2 regions of the Vibrio astriarenae genome follow, and region 1 is predicted to be linked to the other one. Evidence: predicted binding sites of a transcription regulator. Region 1 holds the regulator's gene; the other holds the start of a gene.
What was found. Region 1 encodes MetJ, which represses methionine synthesis genes. Its sites were predicted from a motif close to TTAGACNTNTANANGTCTAA; they were not measured.
Positions count from the first base shown of each region.

Region 2: a site for MetJ is predicted at 10,445-10,464, ahead of metE (5-methyltetrahydropteroyltriglutamate--homocysteine S-methyltransferase). Genes of this name have one in related genera too.

Region 1 covers NZ_CP047475.1:90,993-103,364, forward strand. Annotated here, with positions in the region: rRNA gene rrf (5S ribosomal RNA) at 25-141, shown strand; tRNA gene GT360_RS00480 (tRNA-Ser) at 199-289, shown strand; gene GT360_RS00485 (DUF3135 domain-containing protein) at 360-701, opposite strand; gene GT360_RS00490 (co-chaperone GroES) at 968-1,258, shown strand; gene groL (chaperonin GroEL) at 1,332-2,978, shown strand; gene GT360_RS00500 (BUD32 family EKC/KEOPS complex subunit) at 3,075-3,833, opposite strand; gene glpX (class II fructose-bisphosphatase) at 3,969-4,976, opposite strand; gene zapB (cell division protein ZapB) at 5,231-5,473, shown strand; gene metF (methylenetetrahydrofolate reductase) at 5,534-6,427, opposite strand; gene GT360_RS00520 (bifunctional aspartate kinase/homoserine dehydrogenase II) at 6,621-9,035, opposite strand; gene GT360_RS00525 (O-succinylhomoserine (thiol)-lyase) at 9,037-10,203, opposite strand; gene metJ (met regulon transcriptional regulator MetJ) at 10,414-10,734, shown strand; gene GT360_RS00535 (substrate-binding domain-containing protein) at 10,820-11,827, shown strand; gene edd (phosphogluconate dehydratase) at 11,892-12,372, opposite strand, start outside.
Region 2 covers NZ_CP047475.1:2,037,451-2,049,822, forward strand. Annotated here, with positions in the region: gene nirD (nitrite reductase small subunit NirD) at 1-57, shown strand, start outside; gene GT360_RS09560 (NarK family nitrate/nitrite MFS transporter) at 112-1,581, shown strand; gene GT360_RS09565 (bifunctional protein-serine/threonine kinase/phosphatase) at 1,647-3,425, shown strand; gene GT360_RS09570 (DUF3859 domain-containing protein) at 3,494-3,931, shown strand; gene GT360_RS21905 (PAS domain-containing protein) at 4,083-4,451, shown strand; gene GT360_RS21910 (GGDEF domain-containing protein) at 4,512-4,988, shown strand; gene GT360_RS09580 (peptide MFS transporter) at 5,169-6,641, shown strand; gene GT360_RS09585 (TIGR02647 family protein) at 6,816-7,049, shown strand; gene GT360_RS09590 (hypothetical protein) at 7,118-7,936, opposite strand; gene metE (5-methyltetrahydropteroyltriglutamate--homocysteine S-methyltransferase) at 8,130-10,409, opposite strand; gene metR (HTH-type transcriptional regulator MetR) at 10,641-11,552, shown strand; gene GT360_RS09605 (DUF4250 domain-containing protein) at 11,606-11,806, opposite strand; gene GT360_RS09610 (hypothetical protein) at 11,917-12,372, opposite strand, start outside.

The sequences.
Region 1 (12,372 bases):
AAAGCTTTCCGAATTAAGAATTTGCTTGGCGACCATAGCATTGTGGACCCACCTGATTTCCATGCCGAACTCAGAAGTGAAACGCAATAGCGCCGATGGTAGTGTGGGGTTTCCCCATGTGAGAGTAGGACATCGCCAGGCTTTGAACAACATCGAACTAAAGCAGTCGAGTAAGACTTTAGTGAGATTACATATTGTGGAGAGATGGCTGAGTGGTTGAAAGCACCGGTCTTGAAAACCGGCATACGTTAATAGCGTATCTAGGGTTCAAATCCCTATCTCTCCGCCACATTAAAAAGCTCGCTAAGTAATTAGCGGGCTTTTTACTATTTTCGGTTTCGTACTGAAGTGAAAAGCGACTATCTCCACTCTTCATTTTTGGGTCGGAATTGCACAACTTCCGCCTCTTTTACTTCTTCATACTCTCCGCAAAGCGCTTCACGAAACTTCTGAAACTGACACAATAGCTCTTTTCGCAATAAAACATTGGCATGAATTGGGTTTTTACTTTGACTGATCACGAGATCGATGTGGCTTTGCTGCGCTCTTAAACGCGGCTGCATGTCTGGTGACGCTGACTCTATGCAGGCATTACACATGTTAGCTTTCAGTTCATCGAAAGCCTCTGGGTTATCTTTGGCAAGTAGCACCAATTCATCAAAAGATGGAAGTTGTTGGTAGTGGGCGGACTCGGTTGTCATAGCTTCACTCCTTAAAGCGACCTTGTATAAATTATATGCAACTATGAGTTAATCCCCAGTTCATCTCTATTAAGTCTCATTGATAAGAAAATAAGCTTAAGTGGAGCTGACCTCTAGCTCTCTCTTTTTGCAGGCTAAATCACACTTTTTTTACGTCTCCCCCTTGGGATTAAGCCTTTCATACCTCATATATGAGGTAAGCAAAGCCCAAATACGTTATGGGCAATTACCTCATTAAACATGGAAATTATCAGGAGAGACGACCAATGAACATTCGTCCATTACACGACCGAGTTATCGTTGAACGCAAAGAAGTTGAATCAAAGTCGGCTGGCGGCATCGTTTTAACTGGTTCTGCAGCAGAGAAATCAACTCGCGGTGTTGTACTAGCTGTTGGTAAAGGCCGTATCCTAGAGAACGGTTCAGTTCAGCCATTGGACGTAAAAGTTGGTGACACAGTGATCTTTGCTGAAGGCTACGGCACCAAGACTGAAAAAATTGACGGTAAAGAAGTGCTGATCATGTCTGAAAACGACATCATGGCAATTGTTGATTAATAAGCAATCGTTGAGTAATTTTTTGCTCGATTCGAAAACAACTCAAAAAACAGAATTTAGAAAGGAATAAAAGATGGCTGCTAAAGACGTTAAATTTGGTAACGACGCTCGCGTAAAAATGCTTGAAGGTGTAAACGTTCTAGCTGACGCAGTAAAAGTAACACTAGGCCCTAAAGGCCGTAACGTAGTTCTAGATAAATCTTTCGGTGCACCAACTATCACTAAAGATGGTGTATCTGTAGCGCGCGAAATCGAACTTGAAGACAAGTTCCAAAACATGGGCGCGCAAATGGTTAAAGAAGTAGCGTCTCAAGCAAACGACGCTGCGGGTGACGGTACAACAACAGCAACTGTACTTGCTCAATCTATCGTTAACGAAGGCCTAAAAGCCGTTGCTGCTGGTATGAACCCAATGGATCTTAAGCGTGGTATCGACAAAGCCGTCGTTGCTGCCGTTGAAGAGCTAAAAGCGCTTTCTGTTCCATGTGCAGATACTAAAGCTATCGCGCAGGTGGGTACTATCTCTGCTAACTCTGACGCTAGCGTAGGTAACATCATTGCTGAAGCAATGGAAAAAGTTGGTCGCGACGGTGTTATCACTGTTGAAGAAGGTCAAGCACTACAAGACGAGCTAGACGTGGTCGAAGGTATGCAGTTCGATCGTGGTTACCTGTCTCCTTACTTCATCAACAACCAAGAAGCCGGTTCTGTTGATCTAGAAAACCCATTCATTCTTCTAATCGATAAGAAAGTTTCAAACATCCGTGAACTTCTTCCGACGCTAGAAGCTGTTGCGAAAGCATCACGTCCTCTTCTAATCATTGCAGAAGATGTTGAAGGCGAAGCACTAGCAACACTGGTTGTGAACAACATGCGTGGCATCGTTAAAGTTGCAGCAGTTAAAGCACCTGGTTTTGGTGATCGTCGTAAAGCGATGCTTCAAGACATCGCTATCCTAACAGGTGGTACAGTAATCTCTGAAGAGATTGGTCTAGAGCTTGAGAAAGTCGTACTTGAAGACCTAGGTCAAGCGAAGCGCGTTTCAATCACAAAAGAAAACTCAACCATCATCGATGGTGCGGGTGAAGAAGCGATGATTCAAGGTCGCGTTGCTCAAATTCGTGGTCAAATTGAAGAGGCAACCTCAGACTACGACAAAGAGAAGCTTCAAGAGCGCGTAGCTAAGCTAGCTGGCGGTGTGGCAGTTATCAAGGTTGGTGCTGCTACTGAAGTTGAGATGAAAGAGAAGAAAGATCGTGTTGAAGATGCCCTTCACGCGACTCGCGCTGCTGTTGAAGAGGGCGTTGTTGCTGGCGGTGGTGTTGCTCTAATCCGTGCAGCTTCGAAAATCACAGAACTAGAAGGTGATAACGAAGAGCAGAACGTAGGTATTCGCGTTGCTCTACGTGCGATGGAAGCACCGATTCGTCAAATCACACGCAACGCGGGTGACGAAGAGTCAGTGGTGGCTAACCAAGTTAAACAAGGCGAAGGTAGCTACGGTTACAACGCTGCGACAGGTGAGTACGGCGATATGCTAGAGATGGGTATCCTAGACCCAACTAAAGTAACTCGTAGCGCTCTACAATTTGCAGCATCAGTTGCTGGTCTAATGATCACAACAGAAGCTATGGTCACTGATATGCCAGCTAAAGATGCTCCTGCAATGCCTGATATGGGCGGTATGGGTGGCATGGGCGGTATGCCAGGCATGATGTAATCCGACCAAACATCAAATAGAAAAAAGGCTCTCGTGATGGGAGCCTTTTCTGTATCTGTGGTATCGAAAATTTTGGATTAAGTGCTTTTAAGTGTGTTATGCCATTTCACGCAGTAGAGACAGTGTGGCCAGTATTTGGTTGCTCGTGCGATTGCGCGGCTTAAACTTGAGAACGACATGAGCCAAGAATTGAAAATGGCTCAAAGTGCGACACATTTTCTGCAGGGCCTGCCAGTCGGCTTCGCTGACAATCTCTTTCCATAGCGTCACAGCTTTAATCTTTTGCTTGTTGGTAAGGTGCTCTATACGACATAGATCCATCAGTAACAGAAAGATATCACGAGCTTTGAGTTGGGAGTTGGCGCTTAACACCGATTCTTCAAAATCGACTAAGGTAATATTTTGCTCTTCATCGACCAAAATATCGCGCATGGCTGGTCGGCCGTGCACGATGTCACGATTGTGCATCTCGCCAAACTGAGTAAATAGCGTGTTGAGCAACTCGCCTTTGAAATACTCTTTAGGGGCTCGATCGAGTGATACGCCAGCATTGGGTGTCACAAAAAAGTCATCACTATCGACTAGAATGTGCGGGACGTTGAGGCCTTCTTGATAAAGGTATTGAATCGTCGTTTTTTCGTGATTAAAGCGCACTTTGGTATCTAAAGCCGCATTGCTACGAAAATACGACAACGACTCAAATTTTGCGAGTTTAGTTGAGATTGCGCGAACCAAGTTAGACTTGTCTTCACCGCACACCTTGACCCAGTAAGTATTCTCTTCATGCGTGAGCTTGTACACTCCAGCGGTGCTCTCTTTCGCAATATTTTGTGCAGCCAGTTCAAGCAAAGTCATTACCCAGTTTTTCGCAACTAAACCGTAATTATATCAATTTCATTGAGTTGTGTGATGCACAATTGTTTCAATATGTACTAAATAAGCATAAAAAAACGAGGCATATCGCCTCGTTAGTGAATACATCTGGTTTAATTACAGAATGATATCGCGTACTTCTGGGTCTTTACGTTCTAGGTAGTGGGTAGACTTGATGCGACGAATTGTGCGGCAGCGACCACGAATCAATAGTGTTTCTGTTGTCGCAATATTGCCTTGGCGAGTAATGCCTTCTAATAGGTCACCTTTGGTGATACCCGTTGCGGCAAATACCACATTATCACTGCGAGCCATGTCTTCCATCTTAAGAACTTTGTGCGCTTCTACCCCCATCTCTTCACAACGACGTAGCTCAGCTGCGCCGTAGATGCGGTTCTCTTCACTGTCGCCTTTTACATCGTGACGAGGCAGTAGGCGACCGTGCATGTCACCGTCTAGTGCGCGAATTACCGCAGCAGAAACAACACCTTCAGGTGCGCCGCCGATGCAGTACATCATGTCTACTTCACTATCTGGCATACAAGTTAGAATAGAAGCTGCTACGTCACCATCTGGCACCGCAAATACACGAACGCCCATGGCTTGCATCTCTGCAATGACTTCATCATGGCGAGGCTTAGCCAGTGTCACGACAACCAATGTATCTACTGACTTACCTAGTGCTTTTGCTACGTTTTCGATGTTTTCTTTCAGTGGTTTGTGCAGGTCAATGCAGCCTTTCGCACCTGGCCCAACGACCAGTTTTTCCATGTACATATCTGGTGCTTTTAGGAAGCTACCCTTTTCACCAGCCGCCAATACAGCTAAGGCATTTGACTGGCCCATCGCCGTCATACGTGTGCCTTCAATTGGGTCAACTGCGATATCAACTGCGTCGCCACCCACACCGACTTGCTCACCAATGTATAGCATTGGTGCGTCATCAATTTCACCTTCACCGATAACAATCTCACCGCTGATATCGGTTTTGTTAAGCAGCGTGCGCATGACTTCTACAGCTGCGCCGTCAGCAGCGTTCTTATCGCCACGCCCTAACCATTTGTAACCAGCCAGTGCTGCACCTTCAGTAACACGTGAAAAGGCCATTGCTAAATCGCGTTTCATGATGACTCCAAGAGTAAAAAGGGGAAAGAATTTGGACGCGCAGATTCTAACACAGTCATGGTTAAACGTTTGCTTTTTTGCTTAATCGAGATCAAAAGTGCTGTAAATGACAGCATTAAGTCAAGGGTGGCTATTTTCTGTGCAAATGACACATTTTCTCAAGATAGCAGGTGTTTCTGTCTACAGGGCTAGGTAGAATGGGCTATACAGTGAAGATCACTTCATTCAAAACGGATAATTAAAGGTAGGCGACAATGTCTTTTGAAGTATTAGAGCAATTGGAAGCAAAAATCCAAACTGCAGTTGACACTATTACTCTTCTTCAGATGGAAGTAGAAGAGCTGAAAGGTGAAAAATCACAGCTAGAGTCAGAAGCGACAGAACTGCGCTCTGGTCGTGAAGAGCTAGAGGGTAAAGTTCAACAGATGCAACAAGAGCATCAAGCGTGGCAAGAGCGCATTCGTGGTCTGCTAGGCAAAATGGATGAAGTAGAGTAATCCACACCGAATATAGAAAGAGCTGACCATGGTCAGCTCTTTTGCTATCTGGGTATGCGGTTATGGCTGCGGACGAACACCGAGTGTGTGGCAAAGAGCGTAGGTCATCTCTGCGCGGTTCAGTGTGTAGAAGTGGAAGTCTTTGACGCCTTCTCGACTCAAGATGCGCACCATATCGATGGCTTGACTGGCTCCCACAAGTTGACGAGTCGTTGCATCATCCTCTAACCCTTCAAACTGCTTTGCCATCCAGCCAGGAACCTTAACGTTGTTTTGCGCAGCAAAGCGTGAAGCTTGTTTAAAGTTCGATACTGGAAGAATACCCGGCACAATCTCCACATCGATGCCAGCAGCCACGCAGCGATCACGAAAGCGCAGGTAACTTTCAACGTCAAAGAAAAACTGGGTAATAGCACGGTTAGCACCCGCATCAACCTTACGTTTTAGGTTGAGTAGGTCTGCTTGGGCACTTTTCGCTTCTGGATGCACTTCAGGGAACGCAGCAACCGAGATATCGAAGTCGTGACGGTTTTTTAGTAGCTCGACAAGATCGGATGCATACATGTCAGGTTTTCCACCACCTGGGGGAATATCACCACGAAGAGCCACGATGCTTTCGATACCATTGTGCCAATAGTCATCAGCAATCTGGATAAGCTCTTCGCGTGATGCATCAATACAGGTTAGGTGAGGGGCCGCGATAATCCCTGTTTCTGATTTAATCTCTTTGATGATGGAGTGGGTGCGGTCACGCTCTCCAGAATTGGCTCCGTAGGTGACTGAAACAAACTTAGGCTTAAGCGTTTTTAGACGATGCACGGAATTCCACAGGGTCTCTTCCATTTTTTCGCTGCTTGGTGGAAAAAACTCAAAAGAAACATTGATGTTATCTTCTGATAACTCAGCGATATTTTGGTTTAGCGCATCAATATGGCTTGCGTGTGTGTAACCCATGTCATTCTCCCTGTGGTGATGAGGTTCACCAAAAATTCCAATCCTGAAACTGACGTTTAGACGTCTATATGTCCACAGGATGTAATGAAAGCAGATTAATGTCAATGCTATCGATTATGAAATTTCTTCATGTACAGAATGAGGTAGATTGAAGTTAGAAAAAAGGCTAACTCAATCGTTAGCCTGATTCGTTTTACAGTCGTCCTGCCAGCAGGTTAAGGTCCGACTGCAGTGCCCCAGCGGTGACTTCACGACCAGCCCCAGGGCCACGGATCACCAATGGGTTATCCTTGTACCATTTGCTCTCAATCGCAAAGATGTTGTCGCATGGCAATAGGTTCGCTAGCGCGTGCTCTTTATTCAAGGCCTCGACTCCAACGGTGGCTTTTCCATTTTTCTCTAGTCGTGCAACATAGCGCAGCACCTTGTCCTCTCGCTGTGCTTTCTCTAATCGCTCTGCAAGTGCTTCACTGAGAACGATGCCGTTGTCGAAGAAACCGTCGAGTGTCATCTCACGCAGTGCCTCTGGCACCAGAGACTCAACTTTGACCTTTTCCGGCTCGATGAACAAACCTGATTCTCGAGCCAAAATGACCAGCTTACGCATGACGTCCGAACCATCAAGATCGGCTCTAGGGTCTGGCTCTGTTAGCCCTTGCTGCCATGCAAGATCGACGAGCTCACTAAATGGAATGGAGCCGTCATATTGTTGGAACAACCAAGATAGCGTGCCTGAGAAAATTCCTGACAGCGCGACAATCTCATCCCCACTTTCACGCAAGTCTCGAACGGTATGATTGATCGGCAACCCAGCACCTACAGTGGCGTTATATAGCCAGTGACGGTTAATCTTCGCGAAGGCGTCTTGGACTTGATGGTAATACTCGCTCGATGCAGAGCCCGCGACTTTGTTTGCCGATATCAGGTGCATGCCTTGCTGAGCAATATCCAGATATTGTTCAGCTAACTGTGCGCTGGCGGTGACATCGAGCACGACGAGATCATCATAGTCTTGTAGAGCACCGAGCTGCTCAATCCAACTTTTACCGTCATGCGAAACAGACTCATCATCAAAGCAAGATTCAATGGTCGTAGGATCGATACCTTGCGGGTTAAACCAATAAGTTTGACTATCGATGACCGCCACCAGCTCAAAATTCATGTTGTGACGCTTTTCGAGCTCCTCTTTTTGGGTTGCAAAGAGGCTTAGCCAGCTTGAACCAATGTTGCCTTTACCACACAGTGCGATGGCAACGCGTTTTTGTGCTTGGAACAGTTGTGAGTGCAGCTGGCTCACGAGCGGCTCAACGTCGAGTTTGCGCGTGACAGCGACCAAACTTAGTCCAGATTCTGATTCGGTAATAAACTCAATCGCTGAGCTTTTTAGCTGCTGGTAGAAACCAAAGCAGTGATTTGGGTTCTTGCTAACGCCTGCGCCGACGGCTGCGAGCAGTGAATAGCCCTCTTTGAGCTTGATCTCTGCTTCAATGGCGGCATCTTGCAAGAAGGCGAGTGCGCCATTGGCGATCTCTTGAGTGTAAGCCAGTCTGAGTACGTGTTGGTCTGGTTGGGCATCATAGGCAAGCGGCTCTAGCTGAGCTTGCTTAAGCTTTTTCAGTACCTCTTGCTGCGCTCGTAAGTAGTCATGGCGATGGGAGAAACCAAGTTGGATCAGTAACACGTCATCAAGAGAGGTGATGATCTTTGCTCCGCGACCAGACGCCAAAACTCGTTCGATACGCGTTGAGCCGGTTTCTGGCTCGTAGCTACAGCGCAGATGCAAATCCATGGCGCTTTGCGCGACAGGTTGAAGAGTGCGGCTGTGTAATACCGGTGCCGCCAGGCGAGCAAGTTCGCTTGCTTCATCTAGGCGCAGCAGAGGCAATAAACATGCGTCAGCGACGATGCGAGGGTCTGCGCTATACACACCAGCAACATCACTCCAGATGGTCACACGCGAGACTTCCGCGAGTGCGCCAATGATGGTTGCTGAGTAGTCAGAGCCATTGCGCCCAAGTAAAACAGTTTCACCTTGTTGGTTTTGTGCCATAAAACCAGTAAAGACGATTCGGTATTGGCTGTGTTGTGCAAGCAGCTCTTTAAGAAGCGGATAGGAAGCGCCTCTATCGACTTCTGGTTGTGTGCCGAGCTCTGCACGCAGGAACTGTCTGGAATCCTGTTCAATCGCATTAAGTCCTTTCTCATTGAGCAGATTCGCTAACAGCCTTGCTGACCACATTTCACCGTGACCGAGTACCATAGCACGCGTTTGACCACTCACCGGGTATGCAATCTCTCCCAAAGCACTGAATTCCGTGATGAGATTATCCAGCAGACGAGCCTTGGTTTCTGGTTGGTTGATCAGGCTCTCGACCAATTCAATTTGAAATTGACGCAGCTCTTGCAAGGTTTCATGTGCAAGACGCCCATCACGTTCGAGGTTATCAAGGAACTCGATTAGGCGGTTGGTGGTTTTACCTGCAGCAGAAACAACAATCAGGTCGTTGCTGTTGGAGTAGTCTTTGAGAATGTTCACTACTCGGCGGTAGCACTCAGGGTTCGCTAAGCTGCTGCCCCCAAATTTGTGCAGTTGACGTGGGTGAGTCATCTTAAAATGCCTCCTTGGCTTGAGCGAAAGCTTGCTGAAGGTCTTCGATAAGGTCTTGACTATCTTCTAACCCGACAGAAAGACGCAAAAGGTGCTGAGTCACCCCCGCTTCTGCGAGTGCTTCCTCTCCCATCGCGCGATGGGTCATGGATGCAGGGTGACAGATTAAGCTCTCAACGCCACCAAGTGATTCAGCAAGCGAGAACAGCTCGAGCTTGCCAACAAAGAATTTGAGTTGTTCAAATGATCCAGCAAACTCAAAACTCAGCATAGACCCAAAGCCCGATTGCTGTTTTTTGGCTATCTCATGACCTGGATGGCTTAGCAGGCTAGGGTGGTAAACTTTACTGACTAGAGGCTCTTCAACCAAGAAGTTCAATATCTGTTGTGAGCTCTCTTCATGCACACGCATGCGAGCGCCGAGTGTACGAATGCCGCGCAGCGTCATGTAGCTGTCAAACGGCGTTCCAGTTGCTCCAATACAGTTACCCCACCAAGCAAGCTCTTCGGCATGTTCTTCTGTTTTCGTGATCACCACGCCGCCAATCACATCGGAGTGGCCATTAATGTACTTAGTGGTTGAATGAATCACAAAGTCTGCGCCGAGCTCTAAGGGCTTTTGGTACACAGGTGTCAAAAAGGTATTGTCTACCGCTACTAGTGCACCCACTTCTTTCGCTTTGGTACAAATCGCGTTGATATCTACCACGCGAACCAATGGGTTCGATGGTGTCTCCAATAGAATCAGTTTTGGTTTTTTCGCTAGCGCGGCATTGAGGGCTTGTTCATCTGTTTGGTCAACAAACTGGACCTTAAAATCGCCTTTTCGCGCGCGTGTATTGAACAGGCGATAAGTACCGCCATAACAATCATGCGGAGCAACAATAAGATCATCTGGACCTAAAAATGCGGAAACCCAAAGATTGAGTGCGGAGGTGCCACAGTTGGTAACGACGGCCCCTTTTCCTGATTCTAACTCAAAAAGAGCCTGCTCTAGCAAACCTCGATTTGGGTTACCAGAACGGGTATAGTCATAGTTTGGTACTTCACCAAAGGCTGGAAAGCCATAGTTGGTAGAGAGGTAGATGGGTGGAACAACCGCATGGTATTGAGTGTCTGATTCGATGCCGGTGCGAACGGCAATTGTCGCAGGCTTGCGTGCGCTCATAAGAGTGTCCTTCCCAAAGAGTGATAGTGCTTCACAAAACGTTTATCTTTATCTGCTATAAACGTTGTTTAATCCGTTATCCAACACTTTACTTTTCATAATGTGAGACGTCAACACTTCTAGACGTCTATATGTCTTTGCTCTTAGCCTTAAATCCGGCTAAAATCTCCCCCTTATCCATTTAGATTAAACATGACTGAAAGGTGTCTCATGGCAGACTGGAATGGCGAATACATTAGCCCATATGCTGAACACGGTAAAAAGAGTGAACAAGTAAAGAAAATCACGGTATCAATCCCACTTAAGGTATTGAAAGTACTAACCGATGAGCGTACTCGCCGCCAAATTAACAATCTGCGTCATGCGACCAACAGTGAGCTGCTGTGTGAAGCTTTTCTACATGCTTACACGGGGCAGCCTCTCCCAACAGATGAAGACTTGAGAAAAGACCGTCCTGACGAAATTCCTGCAGAAGCGAAAGCGTTAATGACAGAGATGGGCATCGAGTTTGAAACGTTTGATGAAGAGTAAGATCAAGTCGCTTGGTGAGTAGGGATCGTTCGTTGCGATCGAGCTTTCGTTTAGAGTGAACAACGAATCAAAGCCCAAGGAACATATGGCTCAAAACAGTAAAAAAAGACGTACTACGCTACAGGATATCGCTGATCAAGTGGGTATCACCAAGATGACAGTATCTCGCTATATGCGTGATCCCAATTCTGTAGCAGAAAAAACGCGAGAAAAAATAGCAGCAGTTATCGAAGAGATAGGATACATAGAGAATCGCGCGCCAGCGATGCTCTCCAAGTCATCGAGTCGTGCCATAGGTATACTCTTACCCTCTCTTTCCAACCAAATTTTTGCTTCGTTTGTGCAGGGCATTGAAACCGTCACTAAAGCCAACGGCTATGAAACCTTGATCGCCCACTTTAGCTACGATGAGCTTGAAGAAGAGAGTAAAATAGCCTCTCTGCTCGCTTACCAAGTTGATGGCTTAATTTTAACGGAAAGCCATCACACCAACCGCACACTGCAAATGATCAAAGCGGCAGATGTTCCGGTTGTCGAAACGATGGAGCTACCGGAACAACCGATCGACATGGCGGTTGGGCTTGATCATCGCGAGGCCTCTTACCAGGTTACGAAGCAGATAATGGCGGCAGGCAAGCGCACCATAGCCTACTTTGGCGCACGTCTCGACACGCGAACTCGTTTGCGTATGGAAGGCTATGATAGAGCGGTGACTGAGGCGGGTATAACCCCGTTTCACGTCCTCACTGAAGAGCACTCTAGCTTCTCGATGGCGGATGATCTTTTAGATAGAGCGCTCGCTGATAAGCCAGAGCTGGATGCGGTATTTTGTACCAATGATGATATCGCGATCGGTGTGTTGATGAGTGCGCAAAGACGTGGGATTAAAGTGCCCGAGCAGTTGTCTGTCGTCGGCTACAATGCGTTAGATATTGGCACTATGGTGACGCCGCGTTTGACGAGTGTCGATACACCAAGGTTTGAGATTGGGGTAAAGAGTGCGGAGCTACTGATTGCACGCCTCAAAGGTGAAGAGATCGAGAGTGATAGAGTAGATATGGGCTATCACATCACTAAAGGCGAGAGTATTTAGCTCTTCTAGCTGAATCAATTAAAAAGGAGCCAAAGTGGCTCCTTTTTTGGTATCTGAAACGAGCCTAAACGATAAAGCTCGCGCCGTCTTCTGCGCTTGAAACACTTTGGCGTAAGACGCTAAATAAGTTACGTCCCCAAGTTTGTTGAACCGCTTCCGTGTCGATGGACAGAGGCTCGCGTCCAGTCGTGTCGGCTAGATTGTTCAGCTCGCCAGTCTGACAGTTCAAACTCAGAATATCACCATCGCGAACCAGACCAATCGCGCCGCCACGCAGAGCTTCTGGCGATACGTGAATCGCCGATGGGATTTTGCCTGACGCGCCAGATAGGCGACCATCAGTAACCAGAGCGACACTAAAACCTGCTTTTTGGATATTGCCCAAGATCGGCATCAGCTTGTGCAGTTCTGGCATCCCATTCGCGGCAGGACCATTGTGAGTAACGACAACGATACAGTCTTTGTTGAGTTCACCGCGCTGGTAAGCGGCTTCCACTTCATGTTGGCATTGGAAGACAACAGCCGGTGCTTCGATGATGCGCTGC
Region 2 (12,372 bases), 1.2 Mb from region 1:
ACCTATCGCATTCGAGAGCACAACGGTGAAATCCAAGTGCTCATCTCAACAAAATAAAAATTATCAAAATTAAAGTCAGTCAATTATACGGAAGTAATTCGAGGCAAATTTATGCAAGACAATCAATTTTCAATCTTTTCATTTAAAGGAAAAATGAAAATCCTCCATTTGAGTTGGATGGCGTTTTTCATCACGTTTGTAGTGTGGTTTAACTTCGCTCCATTGCTGCAAATGGTCAAAGAGACACTGGGCCTTAGTACCCAAGAAGTAAAAACGCTGCTGATACTCAACGTAGCGCTCACCATACCCGCTCGTGTGATCATCGGCATGCTCACCGATAAATATGGACCACGATTGGTGTACTCCGCACTTTTAGCCGTGTGCTCCATTCCCTGTTTTATGTTCGCATTTGCCGACTCATTCATGCAGGCCGCCATTGCTCGATTCCTACTTGGCTTCATCGGAGCCGGCTTTGTGATTGGTATTCGTTTGGTTTCGGAGTGGTTCCCACACAATGAACTGGGTACAGCAGAAGGTATCTATGGTGGCTGGGGTAACTTTGGTTCAGCCGCTGCTGCATTTACGTTACCGACAGTGGCATTACTATTTGGGGGTGACGAAGGGTGGCGCTACGCGGTAGCGATTACCGGGGTCATGAGTCTTGTATTTTCCTTCATCTTTTACCGTAATGTGACCGATACGCCAAAAGGCTCGACTTACTTCAAACCTAAACACCTCACAGCAATGGAAGTGACATCCAAAGGCGATTTCTTCTTCCTACTGGGTATGAAGATCCCTATGTATGCGGTTCTTGGCCTACTTGCATGGAAGCTCTCACCAAGTGGTATCGGGATGCTAAGCAATACGATGGTTTATGGCATTTATGCAGGTCTCATTGCCCTTTACGCTATCGAAGCTTCACAAGTATGGAAGGTGAATAAAGGCATCTTTACCAAGCCCGTTGAAGAGATTCATCAATACAAGTTTAAGCAAGTAGCGGTGCTGAATGTTCTGTACTTTGCGACCTTTGGCTCAGAGTTAGCCGTCGTTTCTATGCTTCCTCTGTTCTTCTCTGAAACGTTTGAGTTATCACCGGTGTTAGCGGGTATGGTGGCTTCGGCTTACGCCTTCATGAACCTCATGTCTCGCCCAGGTGGCGGTTGGATTTCAGATAAATTTGGCCGTAAATCAACGCTGCTATTTCTAACAGCGGGCCTTGCTGTGGGCTACTTCATGATGGGACAAGTTGGCAGTGAATGGCCCGTATGGCTAGCGGTTGTCTGTGCCATGGTATGTTCATTCTTCGTGCAAGCGGGTGAAGGTGCCGTATTTGCCACCGTGCCTCTTATCAAACGTCGTATGACAGGACAGATTGCTGGTATGACAGGGGCGTACGGTAATGTCGGTGCAGTAACGTACCTAACCGTTTTATCTTTCGTTGATTACCAAACGTTCTTCTATGTGATTGCTGCAACGGCTGTCATTGGCTTTGTTGCCCTACTCTTCATGGAAGAGCCAAGTGGTAAAATTGCCGAAGTCAATGAAGACGGCAGTGTGACTCTGATTGATGTTTCTCACTAATTCATAGTGCCGACACAACCCAGCCACTTTGCGGCTGGGTTTTAGACGTTTGAGCAAGGAAAACGATGAACTCACCAAATACTCTAATGATGCCAAAGCTGAGCCTATCCTTTGGTGGCTATTCGGATAAAGGGCGACGACAAGACAACCAAGATGCATTTGTCATTAACATCCCTGAGAAGCATCATGAGCTCACCCACAAAGGCGTCGTCGCGTGCATTGCGGATGGGGTGAGTTGCAGCGAGCAAAGCCAAAAAGCCAGTCATACCGCAGTGATGCAGTTTATTGCTGACTATTACGCAACACCCTACAGCTGGAGTATTAAAAGTTCCGCCAACAAGATTCTCACCTCTTTAAACGCCTGGTTGTTCGAGCAAGGCACGCAATCGGGCCTTAGTCACAATGGGTTAGTGACTACGTTCAGCGTATTGGTGATCAAATCAAATACCGCCCATATCTTCCATGTGGGCGACTCTCGCATCTACTTAATGCGAGACAACAAGCTTCAACAATTAACGAGAGACCACCAGCGAGTGAATTTTGGTAAAGCCGCTTACCTCACTCGTGCACTTGGCATGGATAATACGCTAGAGGTCGATTATCAAACCGTTCCACTGCAGCTCGAAGACCGCTTTCTACTGTGCACCGATGGCGTGCATGATTACCTTTCCGATGAACAGATCGGCACTGCTCTAGCGAACAAAAGTCATCACACCCAATCTAACTCGCAACTAGAGACAGCATCTCAATCACTTTGTCGTTCGGCACTAAAAAACCAAAGCCAAGACAACCTCAGTGCTCTGATTGTCGAAATCAATCACTTACCTAACCATTCACAACTTGAGTATCAACAAAATATCCTTACAAGAGCAATACCACCAGCACTAGCCGAAGGAAATACACTCGAGGGGTATCACATAGACAAAGTTCTTCACGCTGGAACTCGAAGCCATGTCTACCAAGTCACCGAACAAAGTACCGGAGCGCAATATGTATTGAAAACACCCTCAGAGTACGACGCAGATAATGCATTGGTATTGCAACAATTTGCCAATGAGTATTGGGTATCAACACAGCTTAACAGTGAACGCATAATGAAGATGTACCCGACATCGAAGACAAGCCCGTTCATTTATCAGTTGTGTGAGCACATTGAAGGGGTCACTTTACGCCAATGGATGTATGACAACCCAATGCCAGAGCTGAGTAAAGTAAGAGTGATCTTAGATGAGATCGTCAAAGCACTGCGCATATTTCAAAGGGCGGAAATGGTGCACAGAGATCTAAAACCCGAGAACATTATGATCACCACCACTGGCGCGATTAAAATCATCGACTTTGGGGCAGTCAAAGTATCAAGCTTCGAAGAGTTCTCCGATGAAGGGGGGGCAATCGTTCAGGATGAAGTGCCACTTGGCGCGCTCAACTATATTGCCCCGGAATATATCGATACGGGCGTTGCTACGACAACCTCTGATCTGTTTTCGGTCGCCGTCATTGGTTATGAGATGCTCACTGGATCGCTGCCATATAAGCCAGCCACCAGCCAGAATGTGCAAAAAGCCCGACATACTCAATGGCAATATCACTCGATGAACGAATATCGACAGGACATGCCCAACTGGATTGATCTTACGTTCAGAAAAGCCACGCATCACTTACCACAACGTCGGTATGAAGTACTATCAGAGTTCGTTCTCGACCTGTACACACCCAACCAAAAACTACAAAGAGAATTCAAAGAGAAACCGCTACTACAAAGGCAGCCGGTTGTTTTTTGGAAGCTCACCACTTTAATTTTGTTCGCTATCGCGTTAATACAATTGATTATGTTGTTGTCTTAGCGCGATTTCCCTTTAATATTGAATTGGTTTAGCATTCAGGCAACTTTCACCTTCTCGGAATCGTCATCGTGGCCAAGCGAACCCCCATTGTCGAAATGACCTCTTACGGCATCTACTCCCATTGGGATGCCCAATCTAAAGACCTGCCAAAAATCAAAGACTTCACTACCACAGTGCCTGCCGATGAGGGAGTAGAGTTCGGCTTTATTGTTAACATCAAAAAAGCCAAAGGCACACTGCTCAACTTCTGTATTTATCATCCAGGAATTTTGAATAAAAAGGGACAAGTTTTGCAGCCATTTGATGGCGAAATCTATGTCCGTAGCAACGATTGGGATTTCTACTTGGGCGATACAATTCAACTACTGCACCCTACTGACGGGTTAGAAAGTAATCTCGGCGAGTGGCGTATGGTGCTAGATATGGGCGGCAAAGTGATTGCAGAGAAAACGTTCAAAGTCACTGGCCGTGACGAAGGACAGTTTTGGAAATCCCGCGGCTTTTGATTCTATCTGATATATCACCAGACATTTAATCTTCCTTCCTACAAGTGGAAAATCGGGCTTATATCAAACTAACAACCTATATTTCATGTCAATATGTAAACAGGTCTTTGTATAAAAGTCATTCACCGTGTTTTCAAAAGGATTTGAGCATATGGGTATAGACAATCATGAAGAACACCTAGCCCTCATTGCTGCTCTACCTGACTTGGTCTTTGTTTTGACCGAGTCGGGGAGATACGCCGCGGTATTTGGAGGTCAAAGCAACGAGCTTTATCATCAAGAACATGCGCTTGTTGGGCGGAACCTGTCTGACGTTTTACCTCACGATAAAGCTCAATGGTTTTCCGAGCGGATCCTCCAGACATTAAATGAGAACAAGCTCATGGTCTTCGACTACTCACTGTCAGGAGAAGATGTCGACACGCTAGAGAGTCAATCTGGCCCGGAAGCGCTATTGCGCTTCGAGGGGCGAGTCACCCCTTTTCCAACGAACCGCTATGGTGAACGCGCGGTCATTTAGGTTGCTCGCAACATCACTGAGCGTTATCAACTAGAGCAGCAGTTAACCTATTATTCTGAGGTGGATGCACTCTCCAAAACGTTTAATCGCAGAAAGCTATTCGAACAACTCGAAAAGTCGTTTTACGCCTTTCAACGCTATCAAGAAAACTACAGTTTTATCTTAGTGGACATTGATGATTTTAAACTGATTAACGACAAGTATGGCCACCAGTGCGACGATAAAGCCATTCAACATATCGGCTCAACCTGCCTCGCAATGCTGAGACGTTCTGATACGCTCGGGAGGTTGGGTGGTGATGAGTTTGCGATTATCCATAAAATAACTGGTGAGGACTCTGCACAAGCGCTTGCTGAGAGGTTGAGAAACACGATATCTCAACTGGTCATCGACCCGGACTGCTGCAATATGACGCTATCGATCAGTGTTGGCATTAGTCAGTTCAACTCTAATGACTACACAATTGATCAAATCTATAAACGAGCTGACGTTGCCCTTTACGTGTCGAAACAAAAAGGAAAAACTGCATTTCTCTAAACTAAATATCAAAACACTATTAACCAATCCATCAACAACCGATCAAAAAAGTAAACATACTTTCCAGTGCGCATGGTTTGCGTGCTACTGTGCGAAAATCTCTTGGCAACACAATTTTTTGCTCAAGTGCTAATTTAGGGACGAATTATCCACGAGAAGCTACAAGAGAAGTACAAAGCTATGTGGAATAAACTCAATAAATCAATGATGTTCTGCCAAATGATGTTTGGCTTATCTTTCTACGGTGTGATGGTAATCCTCACCCGTTTCTTCCTCGAAGAACTCAACTACAACGAAGCCGATACCATGATGGTGGTGGGTGCCTTCTCCGCTATCGGTCCACTTTTCGCGATTGCTGGTGGTTTTATTGCCGATAAATTCTTAGGGGCATACCGCTCGCTAACGATCTCCTATCTCGGTTTTACATCAGGTTACGTTCTGCTTTTTGCAGGTGCTTCTGTACTCAACGTACCCATGGCACTGTGTGGTATCGCACTAGCAAGTTACTCTCGTGGCCTAATGTCACCGTCTTACCCGAGCCTGTACAAGCGAACTTTCAAAACCCAAGAAGACTTTGAAAATGGCTATCCGGTTAACTATTCGGTTAACAACATCGGCGCGTTCTTGGGTCAATACCTATTCCCAATGCTCGTTCTCGTGCTTGGTTTCAATGGCAGCTTCATGCTTTCAGGTGTTATGGCAGGTGCTGCACTGATTACTCTGGTTATCTCGGCAAAAGGCCTACGCTCTGTCGCTGCAGAAATCGACCAACAGCCTGTGAGTGCGAAAAACTGGATCGCTTTCTCTGTGCTTTCTGCAGCTATGATTGGCTTAGTATTCTTCATGTTCTCAAACATGGATGTTGGTCAAAACATCGTGTACGCGATTGGCGCGGCCGCTATCTTGTACTTCGTTAGCCTAATGGTCAAAGTTGACTATGCGCAAAAGCTTAAAATGGGCACGATCTTGATCATGACGTTCCTAACGACTTGTTTCTTCGTGTACTACGGTCAAATGATGACCTCAATGAACATGGTCGCGATCAATACGATGCGCGGTGACCTGTTCGGTTTCATTCCCGTTGCACCGGAGGCTGCAATGGCGATGAACCCACTATGGTGTATGGTCGCAGGCCCGATTATTGCGCTATTTTTCTCAAACCTTGAGAAACGCAATATTAACTTCTCTACGGCAACAAAAGTCGGTTTCGCATTCATCCTAACGGCAATTGCGTTTGGTATTTTAACCATGGCCGTGAGCACCGTTGGCGCAGACGTAGTCATTCGTCCTGAAGTCTTCCTTGCGATCCACTTCTTCCAAGCGTTCGCTGAAGTCGTCGTGGGCTCTATGGTTGTCGCCTTTATTCTTTCGGTTGCTCCTAAGCACATTGAGAACTTCTCTGTTAGTTTGTTCTCTGTTGCGATAGCTTTGAGTGGTATTGTTGGTGCGGTATTCTCAACCTCTATCGCACTTGAAAAAGGCCAAGAGATCACGCAAGAGATCGTGCAGAACGTCTACGGTGATTACTTCCAACTACTCACAGTACTTGCAGTGGTGATGGTCGGTATCGCTTTCGGTTCATCTTGGGTTATCAAGAAAATGCTGGCTTCCGCGAAACAGCGCGAGACAGCAGCAGAAATTGCTCAAGCTTAACCAAACCACCTAGAACAGAAGGCTTCCAATTCGGAAGCCTTTTTTGTCTCAAATGCTACTAGAGTCGGCGCTTTATTTTGCATTCGCTACCTATCTAACACTTTTGCAAACGCACGGTTGCTCAATGGCTTATTCAGGCATAGCTTGAACAAAAAGAGCTAAAGGATAGAACCCATGAAATACACTCCAGAATACTTGGCCGAACTCAACCTACTTCTTCAATTTGATCTGAGCAGTTCTGCAACAGGCATTAAAGTTCACTCAGAAGCCTCACAAGAGATGCAGCAAGCCGTTGCTCGTCTGTATGACAAAAAGCTGTGTACTCAACCAGATGGTGGTTACTTAACCGACGAAGGTATCGAAGTGGCCGAGCACGCCGATCGCATCTTACGCGTCCTTAGTGCTTAGACTTATCGCTAGTTCTAGAACCTACAACGGCGCTCGACAAGAGCGCCGTTTTTTATCCAGCGTACATATCAATCAACCGAGCCCATATCGAGCGGATAGCTTTGAACAGACTTTAACCGCTCAAGCTCAATCTTAAACTCTGGAAACAGCTCACTGACGAGTTGGTGGGTTACTGGTGTATCATCGTGAGGTTGGCCCAACTCAACTGGGGTCAAAATCAATAGATCGCTGTATTCTGGTAACTTATCGATTCCAAACCAATGTATCACACTGCTAAAGTCCTCACCGTAAGCATCCGTTAGCTCCCGTTTGGCTTGAAGCAACAACTCGCCTGAATCAACCACTTCTGTATCAGAATAACGATTCTGATAGTGCTCAACTAGCCGGTCAGATAGCATTTGAAACGCAGCGGTGTGGGGCATGATATAACGATATCTCTCCGCCCCTTCCGCTATCAGCGTTATTCTAAGACTCAAAAGTGCGTTCAATACGTAATTAGGAACCAAATTCACGTAATAGCCTCTTATTGCCTCATCAGAATACAACTCTTGCAAAAAATAGTGATAGTTGTTCATCATCATGGTTTCGGCGGCTATCGTTTGCTTACGATGCAGTTGTGACTGCTTTGACTTTAGTAGCTCAGTGGTAAAGGTGTTCATTCTCACATCTATAACCACATCTGAAGGAGACTCTATTGTTATTGTATCCTCGTTTGGTAGAGGTGGCCGAAGGGAGATCAAATCAGGTTGAGTGCCCTCCCATAATGGCATGGACTGTTGTGTTTCAGGCGAAGTAAACAACTCTACATCGTCATTATTTAGCCAAATTTGCAACACGAATAGCGCTGTGATCAAGATACCGATATACCCATACCATTTTGATTTCATCTTACCCTCCCTCCGAAAAGGTCAGCCTCCGTTGAAAACTGAGTATGGTGTAAAACATTGGAATGACACAAAATTCATCAGGCCAATATTTGAACTAACTACCACTTTATACTTAGTTTGTGACCGTGCTCTATAGTAAACAAGGGCAACCTCTCAGCCACCCTTACTTACTATTTACGAACAAAATTAAATGCTACTTTGTGTACTCTTTACGAAGTTCTTTGGTGGCAGTGACCATATTGGTCAGTGACTTTTCTGTCTCCTCCCAACCCCGCGTTTTTAGACCACAATCTGGATTAACCCACAAACGCTCAATCGGTATCTGCTCTGCCGCTTTCTTGATTAGGTTTTTAATCCACTCCGTGCTCGGAACGTTTGGCGAATGAATATCGTAAACACCCGGGCCGATTTCATTCGGATAAGCGAACTCTTCAAAGGCGTTGAGGAGCTCCATGTTTGAGCGACTGGTTTCAATAGTGATGACATCAGCGTCTAAAGCCGCCACCGACTCAATAATTTCGTTGAATTCGCTATAACACATGTGGGTATGGATCTGTGTTTGAGGCAGTGCACTTGAAGCAGACAACTTAAACGCATTCACAGCCCAATCAAGATACTCTGCTTGTTCACTCTTCTTAAGCGGCAGCCCTTCACGAATGGCAGGCTCATCGATTTGAATAATATTGATGCCTGCTTGCTGCAGGTCAGAAACCTCCTCTTTTAGAGCCAGTGCTAACTGCTGTGCAATCTGCTGTCGAGAAATATCTTCACGTGGGAACGTCCAGCAAAGAATCGTCACAGGCCCGGTCAGCATTCCCTTCATATGCTTGGAAGTTAATGATTGGGCAAATCGCGTCCACTCTACCGTCATTGCTCGCTCTCGCTCAATATCAGCGACAACGATCGCTGGCTTCACACAGCGAGAACCATAGCTTTGTACCCAACCAAACTGAGTGGTTTCAAAGCCAGACAGTAGCTCTGCGAAATACTCTACCATGTCATTACGCTCAGCCTCACCATGCACTAGAACATCTAAATCTATCGCCTCTTGGCGACGTATCGCATCTTCAATATGTCCCTTTAATGCTTGGTTGTATTCTGTTTCTCCTAACTTGCCCTGACGATAAGCACTACGCTGTAAACGAATATCGGCGGTTTGCGGGAATGAGCCTATCGTCGTGGTCGGCAGTAACGGTAATTTGAGGTATTCAGCTTGAGCGGCAATACGCTCTGCAAACGGAGCAGCACGTTCGGATGACCCTGACACCAAAGCTTTTACTTTTTGCTGAATATGCGTTTTGTGGATTAAGTTTGATTGCGCTCGTGCTCGCAAAGGTTCGCTATACTCACGACATGCAGCAATCGCCGTCGTGCTTCCGGCAAGCGCTTGGCCCAATAGGCTCACTTCATCCACTTTTTGCTTAGCAAACGCAAACCAACTTTTGGTCTCGGCGGAAAGCTGAGTTTCCAGCTCAAGGTCAACTGGGCTATGAAGTAAAGAGCATGAGCTTGCCACCCACAAACGCTCCCCTAGCTGCTGTTGAACTGGGGTTAGAATGTCCAGCCATTGAGCAAGGTCGGCACGCCAAACATTTCGACCATTAATCGCACCGACGGATAACACCCAGTCTGTAGGAAGCTTTTCGATGATCTCATCAAGGCAGTTTTGGTTTTGGCTAACATCAACATGCAAGCCATCCACTTCTAGCTGCGTAATTTCGTCAAGGTGATGGTTGATGGAATCAAAATACGTCGTTAGCAATACTTTGGTTTTTGAACCAAGCATCTGATAGGCGAGCTTAAATGCACTACGCCACTCTTTATCCAGCTCTAAAGCCAAGATAGGTTCATCAACTTGAATCCACTCAACACCAAGGTTTTCCAACTTCGTGAAGATCTGCTGATAAGCGGTGATTAACCTTGGCAGTAGTGATAGTCGATCGAAACCTGTTTCGACCTCTTTACCGAGATATAAATAACTCAGCGGCCCCAATAGTACTGGCTTGACAGAATGCCCTGCTTCCATCGCCTGCTTGGTCTCCTCAAATAGCTGACTCCATTGAATAGAGAACTGTGTATCCGCTTTAAATTCTGGGACCAAGTAGTGATAGTTGGTGTTAAACCATTTGGTCATGTCTGATGCAGCTGCGCCACAACCGCAATCACTTTGAGATCGTCCACGCCCGACACGAAACAGAGTATCTAATGTGATGCGTTCACTCTGATGACGTTCAGGAACATTACCGAGCAAGAGGCTTGTCGTCAGTACATGGTCATACCAAGCAAAATCACCTGAGGTCACATAGCTTAAATTGGCATCAGCTTGAGTTTGCCAGTTAACCGCCCGAATGGTTGAGCCGGTATCTTTTAGCGCCTGTTGTGATATCTCACCACGCCAATATTTTTCCAATGCAAACTTGAGTTGACGTTTGTCACCAACACGAGGGAAACCAAGAATATGCGTCGTAGTCATAAGTCCATTCCTTTAGATTATCGCGCCCAACCTTTTTAGGCGTCCAGATGGCTAAAGTATTAATTAGACTTTCCTTGTAGCCAAGCGACCTTCATTCAGCTTCAACATGAAAGAATTTCATTTATGAAATTCTTTCATTAATTCTATTTACATTGCTAATGAAAGTTTCTAAGGTGAAAACAGAGTCTTGGATAGGACAACGGACAATACTTAGGCAAAAGGACAGCCCAAATGCTCGATTTAAAACACCTCAAAACACTGGCTACGCTACGAGATACGGGGTCATTAACCGCGACCGCAACGTCACTACATCTGACTCAGTCTGCTCTCTCCCATCAAATTAAAGATCTTGAAGCTCGCCTAGGCAGTCAGCTGTTTTTGCGCAAGACCAAGCCGGTTAGATTTACTTCTGAAGGTGACATTTTGCTAAAACTTGCAGACGAGGTGCTGCCAAGAATTGCCAAGGCAGAAAATGACCTAGCCAGCCTAAAAGAAGATGTGAATGGTCGTTTGCATATGGCGATCGAGTGCCACTCATGCTTCCAGTGGCTGATGCCCGCACTCAAAGAGTATCAAGTCACCTGGCCGAGTGTGACTTTGGATTTTTCATCCGGGTTTGGCTTCGAGCCACTTCCTGCTCTGATTAATGGTGAATTGGATCTCGTTGTCACCTCTGATGTAAATCCTCGCTCAGAAGTGCATTATGAACCGATGTTCGACTTTGAAATGCGCTTAATTACCGCGACGAATCACCCACTCGCCGATGTCGATGTGATCCAACCCGATCATTTAATCAATGAGACGATGATCAGCTACCCGGTGCAAAAGCAAAGACTCGATGTGGTAAAACACTTTCTTAGTCCCGCAGGCATCGAGCCCGCTAAATGGAAACAAGCAGACAATACACTGATGCTGGTACAGATGGTCTCAGCTGGACTAGGGGTGGCAGCGCTACCAAATTGGGCGATCAGTGAGTTTTCAAGACAAGGTTTAATTACAAGTAAGCCACTTGGAGAAGGCTTATGGCGAAGGCTGTTTGCCGCGACTCGGGCATCGGATAAAGACAAACGCTATCTTCAAGCGTTTTTTTCAACTGCGCGCCAACAATGTAAAAGCCACCTTGATGGTATCAAGATGGCTTAGTTAGCCCATTTGTTCACTCTCAACTAAGGTCAACTATCGTCAAATATAGCAATCTAACGTGGGTAAGATTTGAATTGGTTCGTCAAAGGATCGTATTGGTAGCCAAGCACATCAAGCTTACCCACAACACCTTCAACATCCACTTCATACGTTGAAGCAAACTCCTCAAAGCTGTCGCACTCTAGACGTAGTTTTTCGTTAACAATACCCAGTAAAATCACGCTATCGAAATTTCTCACATTGGATAGGTCCATACGACACTCCTTGTATTCACACCATTGATGTAAGCATAGATGGTATTCATATAGACCGCAGCGCGATGAATCAAATATTGTCGTTTCTGTGTTCGTTATCTCACTCCAACCTAAGCCGCAGTCACTAACGAGTTTAGGGATAAAAACACTTGGCTTGCGCCCAACAAGAGAATTAAAGCAAACAGAATAACAAACTTGTTCGGGTCAGTTTGTCGGATCAAGTGCCAGCACCAAGCAACGATACCGACAATCAACATCACCACTGAACTTAGAATAGGCATTAGTAGATGTGGGTGAGCGTCGAGGTCCAGAGAATAGCTTAGCCACAACACACTGAGCGCAAACACCATTGCGGAAACGACACCACAGAAAGGCAGCAAACGATGAAATGCTTGCAATCGTGTACGGGCAGTCACCAACAGCACATGTGCAAGAGCGCCACCAAGTAAAACAAGCCAAGTGATCATACCCAGGGTGATCGCAGATTGAGGTGCTTGGAATGCGAGCATCAAGGTAAAGGTCGCCGCCAAGCCACCGCCGAGATAAAGTAGCCACAACGGGCCTTG